Regions from separate parts of the Arthrobacter sp. 8AJ genome, predicted to be linked through region 3. Evidence: riboswitches for the same ligand, from Rfam matches in the RefSeq annotation. Region 3 holds a riboswitch; each other region holds the start of a gene.
The links. Region 3 has a riboswitch for S-adenosylmethionine ahead of BACI349Y_RS17180 (cobalamin-independent methionine synthase II family protein). Riboswitches for the same ligand answer to the same signal wherever they lie in the genome.
Positions count from the first base shown of each region.

Region 1: it holds a riboswitch for S-adenosylmethionine, as region 3 does, so the genes downstream of both, BACI349Y_RS02555 (DUF1737 domain-containing protein) here and BACI349Y_RS17180 (cobalamin-independent methionine synthase II family protein) in region 3, are expected to answer to the same signal.
Region 2: it holds a riboswitch for S-adenosylmethionine, as region 3 does, so the genes downstream of both, BACI349Y_RS07645 (aminotransferase class V-fold PLP-dependent enzyme) here and BACI349Y_RS17180 (cobalamin-independent methionine synthase II family protein) in region 3, are expected to answer to the same signal.
Region 4: it holds a riboswitch for S-adenosylmethionine, as region 3 does, so the genes downstream of both, BACI349Y_RS12840 (bifunctional o-acetylhomoserine/o-acetylserine sulfhydrylase) here and BACI349Y_RS17180 (cobalamin-independent methionine synthase II family protein) in region 3, are expected to answer to the same signal.

Region 1 covers NZ_LR733289.1:562,601-564,793, reverse strand. Annotated here, with positions in the region: gene opgC (OpgC domain-containing protein) at 1-827, opposite strand, end outside; SAM riboswitch class IV at 996-1,111, shown strand; gene BACI349Y_RS02555 (DUF1737 domain-containing protein) at 1,125-1,400, shown strand; gene BACI349Y_RS02550 (rhodanese-like domain-containing protein) at 1,397-1,807, shown strand; gene BACI349Y_RS02545 (O-succinylhomoserine sulfhydrylase) at 1,808-2,193, shown strand, end outside.
Region 2 covers NZ_LR733289.1:1,646,475-1,648,667, forward strand. Annotated here, with positions in the region: gene BACI349Y_RS07645 (aminotransferase class V-fold PLP-dependent enzyme) at 1-910, opposite strand, end outside; SAM riboswitch class IV at 947-1,060, opposite strand; gene hisN (histidinol-phosphatase) at 1,214-2,026, opposite strand; gene rsgA (ribosome small subunit-dependent GTPase A) at 2,071-2,193, opposite strand, start outside.
Region 3 covers NZ_LR733289.1:3,709,620-3,711,812, reverse strand. Annotated here, with positions in the region: gene BACI349Y_RS17180 (cobalamin-independent methionine synthase II family protein) at 15-1,223, opposite strand; SAM riboswitch class I at 1,237-1,341, opposite strand; gene BACI349Y_RS17175 (M14 family zinc carboxypeptidase) at 1,439-2,193, shown strand, end outside.
Region 4 covers NZ_LR733289.1:2,748,091-2,750,283, forward strand. Annotated here, with positions in the region: gene BACI349Y_RS12840 (bifunctional o-acetylhomoserine/o-acetylserine sulfhydrylase) at 1-857, opposite strand, end outside; SAM riboswitch class IV at 902-1,016, opposite strand; gene BACI349Y_RS12845 (VOC family protein) at 1,178-1,816, shown strand.

The DNA of each region.
Region 1 (2,193 bases), 3.1 Mb from region 3:
GCCGTCAGCATCTCCTGGAGTTCGCCCGGACGCGGCGTCGTGTTGACGGCGGCCCCGCCGGCAGTGTCGTCGTGATAGGCGGTCAGGCCCACCCAGTCCACGGCGTCATCGCCCGGGTAGTAGGGGGCATAGGCGCTGTCGCTTCCGTTCCAGGTCCCGTCCCCGTTCGTATCCAGGAGGGAAAACCCGTCGCTTCCCGGCTCCGGGGCATTCCGGTTCCGTTCAAAGGGGTAGTCCTTGCCCAGGTAAGGCGCCCACACCATGGCGGCCCGGCCGCCGTCGTCCTTCTTGAAGGCTGCCGCCACGGCCTGGAAAGCCTGCCGGTACGTGGCCGGCTGCTGGCCCCAGGCCACCCAGCTGGCATTCATATCGGGGGCGAACCGGACCAGCAGTTGGCCCTTGAACCCCGATGTCAGGTCGCGGACCTGGGCTGCGAACGCTTCCGCCTCCGCGGGGCCGAGCTGGTCCAGGGGCACCGACGGCTTCACCGTGAGCAGGGCGTGGGCGCCTTTGGCTGCAGTTTGCTGCAGGAAGCCGTCGATGTCATTCCGCTCCGATTCGCGGTACGGAATGGTGATGTCGTGGCCGAAGACGGCGGGGCCGGCGCCCAGCCTGTCGCTGAAGCCCGCGGCCGTATCCTCACCCCACTCGAGGACCGCCCCCAGCCACGGCTTGCCCTTGTCCGGTGCAGCAGGCGCCGCGTGTGCCGGGCCTGCCGGGACCACCAGGGCCAGTAGGACGATGAACACCGCGGCGAAAAAGGCTGCGATGGAACGCGGACGGTTCCGCGGGATGGCGGCGTGGTGGTGCCATACGTGTGCCCGCATGCTGACAAGGACCCCCCGGTACTCATTGCTCTGGATACGGGGCGGCGCCCCCGGTAAGAACTTTATCGGCCCATGGGCATAACCCGTGCCGTGACGCGGACGGCTCAATTACGGAACATGACGACGGCGGCGATGCGGCCGGGCGCGGCAGGTGTTACGTTTTTGGGGAGTAATGAGTACCGGCGCCAAGCCCTGACTTGCCGGTCGGCAACCCTCCCTTTCGCGGCGGGGTGCCTCAGGTGAATACTCGGCATATCGACCGATTCGAGCTGCAAGCGTGAGAGAAGGAGATCCGTCGTGTCCGACGCACCCGCCCTTGACGAAAGACTGTCCTACCGCCTGATTACGGGCGCGGACAACCGTGAATTCTGTGAGCGGATCTCCGCTGCACTCGCCGATGGCTACGTCCTGCACGGCAGCCCGGCGGCAACCTTCAACGGCACCACCGTCATCGTGGCGCAGGCAATCGTCCTTCCGGCCGCGATCGCTTCCGCCGACGCCGCCGTGGCCACCGCCGTGGACCAGCTCGATGCCGAATTTGAGGGCGAGTTCGACGGCGAGGGCCACGCATGAGCTACGCGGGAGACCTGACGCCGCAGGAAGCCTGGGCCAAGCTGGAGCAGGGCGCCATCCTGGTGGACGTCCGCACCGAGGGCGAATGGGCCCACATCGGCATCCCGGACACCAAGGCCACGGACAACGATCCCCTGTTCATCCAGTGGACCTTCCCCGGCGGCATCCCCAACCCGGACTTCGTCAAGGACCTCCAGGAGCAGGCGCCGGAGGATCCCCACGCGGAACTGCTGTTCCTGTGCCGGTCCGGCCAACGGTCCATCGCGGCCGCAACTGCCGCCACCCAGGCTGGCTTCACCGCCTACAGCGTGCTGGAGGGCTTCGAAGGCGAGCCCGACCGCTACGGCGAGCGGACCATCAATGGCTGGAAGAACCGCGGCCTCCCCACCAACCTCGGAAAGAACTAAGTGACCTTCAACCCAGACGCCCCCGGCTGGAACCCCGACACCCAGGCAGTCCGCGGAGGCCTGGACCGCTCCAACTTCCAGGAAACATCTGAGGCCATCTTCCTGAACTCAGGGTTCGTCTACGAATCCGCCGCGGCAGCTGAACGGGCCTTCACCGGCGAGGACGAGCGCTTTGTCTACTCCCGCTACGGCAACCCGTCCGTGGCCACCTTCCAGGAACGGCTCAGGCTGCTCGAAGGCACCGAAGCATGCTTCGCGACGGCGTCGGGCATGTCCGCCGTGTTCACCGCGCTGGGTGCCCTGCTGGCTGCGGGCGACCGGGTTGTGGCCGCCCGGTCACTGTTCGGTTCGTGCTTTGTGATCCTGAACGAGATCCTGCCACGTTG
Region 2 (2,193 bases), 2.1 Mb from region 3:
TGGCGGCGCCGAGGACATTCGGCGAGCCCCCCTCGTGGCGGGCCGGGCCCGTGGCCCAGCTGACGCCGTCGAGCCGTGCTTCCTTGACCGCCCCGCCGCCGGCGAGGTGCGGGACGCCGGTGTCCAGCCAGTCGGGACGTCCCACCAGGACACCCGCACCGAACGGTGCGTACAGCTTGTGGCCGGAAAAGGCGAGGTAGTCGACGTCGTCCGCGCTGATGTCCACCCTGCGGTGCGGCGCGAGCTGGGCCGCGTCCACCACGATCCGGGCGCCGTGCTGGTGGGCCAGCGCGGCCAGGGCCCGGATGGGAAGAATCTCGCCGGTGACGTTGGAGGCGCCGGTGACGGCCAGCAGGCTGACGCCGCCCTGCTCCAGCTCGGTCCGGACGGCGTCCAGGGTGCCGGTGATGGTGTCCGCGGCAACGATGCTGCGGTGCGGGACGCCCTGCCACGGCAGGAGGTTGGCATGGTGTTCGATGTCCAGGTAAAGGACCTCGCCGTCATGCCGGCCGTCGGTGGCAGGCAGGCAGCCGGCCAGGAGGTTCAGCGAATCGGTGGTGTTGCGGGTGAAAATGACCGAATCATCCGGCCGGCCGCCCACGAAGTCCCGGACAATGCTGCGGGCGTTCTCGTAAACGGACGTGCTGATCTGGGACGCGTAGCCGGCCCCGCGGTGGACGCTGGCGTAGTAGGGCAGGATCTCGTTCAGGTAGGCGGAGACCACGGAGAGCGCCGGAGCGGATGCGCCGTAGTCAAGGTTCGCGTACCGGATGTGGCCGCCGGAAATCAGCGGTGCCTGGATTTCGGCGCCGGTGACGGCAGCCAGGGGACGGCCGGCAACGGCGTGGCGATCGCCGGGAGCGCCGGATTCGGCAATGGCGGGCTGGGGGGAGACGGTGGCAGTTGTCACAGAGACCTCACTTGAATACAGGACTCCGGCACAGGGAATCCGCGCTTGCCGCATCCACTCCGGACCGGCCTGGTCGTCACCCGGGGCACCCCGCCGCGAATGGAGGGTTGCCGGCCAGCAAACCGGGGTTTTGCGCTGGCACTCGTGACCTGCATAAAAGCGTAGGACATGGGGCGGCCAGGATTGAAGCCGCGGCAATTGTTAAGGGCTTTGTTACGCAATATCGAATAAGCGACGCCGGACACCCCCGTCTGGAGGTGTCCGGTGTCGCAATATTCGTTTGAGGGGGCCAAACCGTGGCAGTTACAACAGGTCATCCAGGTACGGGTTGAGGCGGTGCAGCACCTCTGAGTGCAGGATCGAGTTGGTGGCCAGCGCGTTCCCCCCGAACGGTCCGTCCTCGCCTTCGAGGGAGGTGAACCGGCCGCCCGCCTCAACCACGATCGGCACCAGCGCAGCCATGTCGTAGAGGTTGAGCTCCGGTTCGCAGGCGATGTCCACCGAGCCCTCTGCCACCATGCAGTACGACCAGAAATCGCCGTAGGCCCGGGTCCGCCAGACGTCCTCGGTCAGCCCGAGGAACTCGTCGAGGTTGCCCCGTTCCTTCCAGCCGCTCAGGCTGGAGTAGGAGAGGGAGGCGTCGGAGAGGCTGGACACATCGGAGACGCGCAGCCGGGTGGCGGCTGCCAGGGACCGGCCCATGTACGCGCCCATGCCCTTTGCCGCCCACCAGCGCTTGCCGAGGGCCGGGGCGCTGACCACGCCCACCACAGGCTCGCCTTCATCCACCAGGGCGATCAGCGTGGCCCAGACCGGGACGCCCCGGACAAAGTTCTTGGTCCCGTCAATGGGATCGATGATCCAGCGCCGTGAACCGTGCCCGGTGCTGCCGAACTCCTCACCCAGGACGGCATCGCGGGGCCGGGAGCGGGAGAGCTGGCCGCGGATGGCTTCCTCCGCTGCCTTGTCGGCGTCGGTGACGGGCGTCAGGTCCGGCTTGGTCTCAACGTGGAGGTCCAGGGCCTTGAAGCGGCTCATGGTCTGGTCATCCACGGAGTCGGCCAGGACATGGGCCAGGCGCAGGTCATCGTTGTAGCTCGAAGCGGGTTGGATCATGGTTACAAACTACCGTCTGTGGACGCTTCTGCCGGGAGAACGCGTCAGTTGACGCTGCCGAGCTCTTTGGTTTCCTGTGCGTCCATGCGCGGGTCCGTGCCGAGCAGCCGCCGGAGCGATGCCAGGCGTGCCGGGCCGGTGGGACCTGCGTGTCCGCCTGCCACCCA
Region 3 (2,193 bases):
GTCGCCTCTTGCAGCTACCAGAGGCGGCTGGTGGCCCGGCGGGCGCCCTCGCCGAGGGCCTCCAGCTTGGCGAAGGCGATCTGCGGGTGGACCCGGCCGCCCAGGCCGCAGTCGGTGGAGGCGATGACATTCTCACGGCCCACGACGTCGGCAAAGCGGACAATGCGGTCTGCCACCAAGTCCGGGTGTTCCACCACGTTGGTGGCGTGCGAGACGATGCCCGGGATGATCACCTTGCCCTCGGGGAGCTTGGTGTCCTCCCATACCCGCCATTCGTGTTCGTGGCGGACGTTGGCTGCCTCGAAGGAGTAGGCGCCGGCGTTCACCTGCAGCACCGATCCGATGATGTCGGCGAAGGGGATGTCGGTGGTGTGCGGACCGTGCCAGGAACCCCAGCAGACGTGCAGCCGGATCTGTTCCTGGGGCAGGTCGCGGAGGGCCCAGTTGGTGGCCTCGACGCGCAGCTGGATGAACTTCAGGTAGTCCTCCAGGGAGGGCTCGGGATTGATCTGGTCCCAGCTCTCGGCCAGGGACGGATCATCGAGCTGCACGGTGAGGCCGGCATCGATGATCGCCTTGTACTCCTCCCGCATGGCATCGGCGCAGGCGTAGACAAGTTCCTCCTCCGACTTGTAGTACTCGTTGGCCACGCGGGCGCAGGAGCCGGGGGAGAGGGATGCTACGAAGCCGTCCGACAACCCGGCGGCTGCGAGGCCGGTCTTCAGGTTCCTGATGTCCGATGCCACCAGGTCCTGGCCCGTGTAGGTCAGGGGTCCGGCGATCTTGGGCTGGGTCACGCTCTTGCGGTGAGACAGGATGCCCGAGGAGGGGTCGTTGTAGGCCTCGTTGAACGCCTGCCGGTCGCGCCGGTCGGGGAATGAGGTCAGGACAATGTTGCCGGGCGAGGAGCGGTGCACCTGGGCATCGGCCCAGCGGTCCACGTTGGTTGGCTCCAGGCCGCCCAGCCGTGCAAAGGAGTAGTTCCACCAGGCGCCGTAGTCCACGGAGCTGGACATCGTGTGCCCGTATTCGCCGTCGTTGGGGATGTCGATGCCGAGGTCCTTCTGGCGCTGGACCACCTCCACCACGGAGGCCTCCAGGAGTCCCAGGAATTCAGGGGTGACGCCGTCGGTTTCCTTGGCGGCGTTGGCCGCGATGAGTTCCGGGGTGCGGGGCAAGGATCCCGCGTGGGTGACGCGGATGTGGTCGGTGTTCAGGGACATGCTGGAATCTTCCTTTCCATCGGTCCTGGCAGTAGCACCTTCGGCCGGCAGGAATCCTGCTGGACCGTGGTTGCTGCGGCGTCATCGAGCCAGGTCTCTCGGCCGCTCCGGATGGTTCACTCTCACATAAATCCAGATGCCTGCCCCGGGGCAAGTCTGCGCCGCTTTATGTCGCGACGGGCTGCCCGGCGGCTTTCCTCGCCGTCTCCGGCGCCCTGGCGCTGGCCGTCGTCGCAGGTCCCGCCCCGCTGGCACACGCGGTAGGCGAAGGCCCCAACTACGACGCCAACGGCCAGATCACCACGTCCAGGCTCGCCACGTATGAACAGATGGTCTTATTCCTGAAGGACCAGGATGCCCGCCAGCCGGCAATGGAGCTGGAGGTCATCGGGCAGACGGTCAAGGGGCGTGACATCCACCTGATCAAGTACATTTCGGACCCCGCCAAGCCCACCATCCTGTACCTGACCCAGCAGCACGGCAACGAGCAGCTCACCACCGAGGGCGCCATGGAGTTCATCAAGCACCTGGGGACCGGCAAATCCGCGGACATCCTCAACGGCGTGAACATCCTGGTAGTGCCCATGCTCAATGCGGACGGCGCCATGGGTGACGTGGACTTCTCCCTGGACAATTACCTCGCCAAGGGCGACCGGCACCTCACCCGCTACAACGCCGAGGGCGTGGACCTGAACCGCGACCACGTGGCCAAGGTCCAGCCGGAGACCCAGGCGCTGCACAACAACGTCATGCGCAAATACCGGATCGACTACATGATCGACCTGCACCACCAGGGCACCCGGGCCGAGCGTGACGGCAAGCTGGTGTCGGGCTCCATCCTGTACCCCACCACCCCCAACGCCGACCCCGCCGTCGTCGAAAAATCCAAGCAACTCGGCGCCGTGGTGTTCAACAACGTCGACTCCACCGGCTGGGGGCACCTGGGCAAATACCAGGGCGGCAGTGCCGA
Region 4 (2,193 bases), 960 kb from region 3:
GGCGAGACGGCTGAGCCGAGGTCGCGCAGCAACTGCACACGGGCCTTGAGGATGTAGGAGAGATTGGCGCCGAGTGCGCCGCCTTCACCGAGATCGCGGGCGTAGACCAGGCCGTTGTAGGTGGGGTCCGGGGTGTTGAAGCCGGGGAACCGTTCCGGATCCTTGCCGAAATCGAACTTGCCGGAATCGACGATGACTCCGGCAATGGCCGAGCCGTGGCCGCCCAGGTACTTGGTGGCCGAGTGCAGGACAATATCCGCACCCCACTCCAGCGGGCGGATCAGGTAAGGGGTGGACAAGGTGTTGTCCACGATGAGAGGAACTCCGGCCTGGTGGGCCACCTCGGAGATGCCTTCGATGTCCAGGACATCCTGGCGCGGGTTGGAGACCACTTCACCGAAGAAGAGCTTGGTGTTGGGCTGCACGGCATCGCGCCACTGGTCCAGGTTGTCCGGATCGGCCACGAAGGTCACCGAGATGCCGAACTTCTTCAGCGTGTGCGCGAACAGGTTGTAGGTTCCGCCGTAAAGGCTGGGGCTGGCCACGATGTGGTCCCCTGCCTCGGCGATGTTCAGGACAGCGAAGGTTTCGGCGGCCTGCCCGGAGCTCAGCAGCAGCGCGGCCAGGCCTCCTTCGAGGCTGGCAATCCGTTGCTCGACGGCGTCCTGGGTGGGATTGCCGATGCGGGTATAGATGGGCGCAAGTTCAGCCAGGGCAAAACGGTTGGCGGCGCTTTCAGCGCTGGGAAACACGAATGACGTGGTCTGGTAGATGGGCAGGGCGCGGGCACCCGTGGCGCTGTCCGCCGCCTGGCCTGCATGGATCTGGCGGGTTTCGAAGGACCATCCGTTGGACATCCAAATCTCCTTTGACATGGGCCCGGCATGCTCACCGGCAGTACGGGCCGCGCTTGCTCCCGGCTGTTGCCGAAGAGCCAGGTCTTCACCCGGGGCACCCCACCGCGGATGGAGGGTTGCCGGCCAGCGAGCCGGGGCTTGGCGCTGGCACTCATGACCTGGGCCCAGTCTAGGAACCGGACGGTTGCCGTGGACAGCATTGTGACGAACATGGTCTTCCGGCCACTGTCTCGGCTGAATAACGGGGGCGCCGGGCGCCACAAATGCTAGTAAGGGTACCCTTAGCTGAGAGCCTGATCACAAAGTGCCAAGATGTTCGCATGCGCATGGATCACGTCTCTTACGCCTGTGAACACGATGGCCTCGCGGCCACTACCGAACGTATTGCAACTGCCCTCGGCGTTGAGGCAGTGAAGGGTGGCGTACACCCCCGCTTCGGAACCCGGAATATGATCATCCCGCTCGCCGGCCACAAGTACCTCGAAGTCGTTGAGGTCCTGGACCACCCGGCATCGGACAAGGCACCGTTCGGACAGGCAGTACGTGCCCGCTCCGCTGCTGGTGGCGGATGGATGGGCTGGTGCGTCGAAGTGGACGACCTCGCCCCCTTCGAGGAACGCCTGGGCCGCGCCGCCGTGAACGGCAACCGCAAGTTCCCGGACGGCCGCGAACTGGTCTGGAAGCAGATTGGCATCCTGGGCCTCATCGCCGATCCCCAGGTGCCGTACATGCTCAAGTGGGAGGGCGATCCCTCGCTCCACCCGTCCCACGCGTACGAGAGCAACCTCAAGATGAGCTGCCTGACCATCGCCGGTTCCGCCTCGCGCGTCACCGAGTGGCTGGGTGAGCCGGTGGAGAAGCCGCTCGAGGACGTTGCGGTGGAGTGGGTCGCCCCGCACGGAACCCCGGGCATCCTCTCGGTCACCTTTGAAACCTCCAACGGAGCCGTCACCATCTGACCCTCCCCCGTTCCTCCCCGGATTTCTTCGGGGAGGTCCCCGGGTTGTGCCCGGGCAAACTTCGGCCGCCATTGGGTGGTGACAACGGCGTCACCACCCAATGGCGGCCGAATTAATTTAAGAAGCTGCCCCCTGCGCCGTTATGAGGGACGCCAGCATGAACCGCGCACACTTTGAATGTCAGTGCCTCGTTGCATGATGTGGCTATGGGAATCAGCGGTGGTGTTGAGGTGGCTTTGGAGGGTGTTCGTTCCTCTGTTGCTGCTCTCGATGCGCTTGATTTCGAAGATACTTCCCTGGCTGCCGGCGCCGGCATTGGTTCCCGTGTTGACGTGCTTCAACGGCGGTATGAGATCCGGCTGGAACGGCTGGAGGTT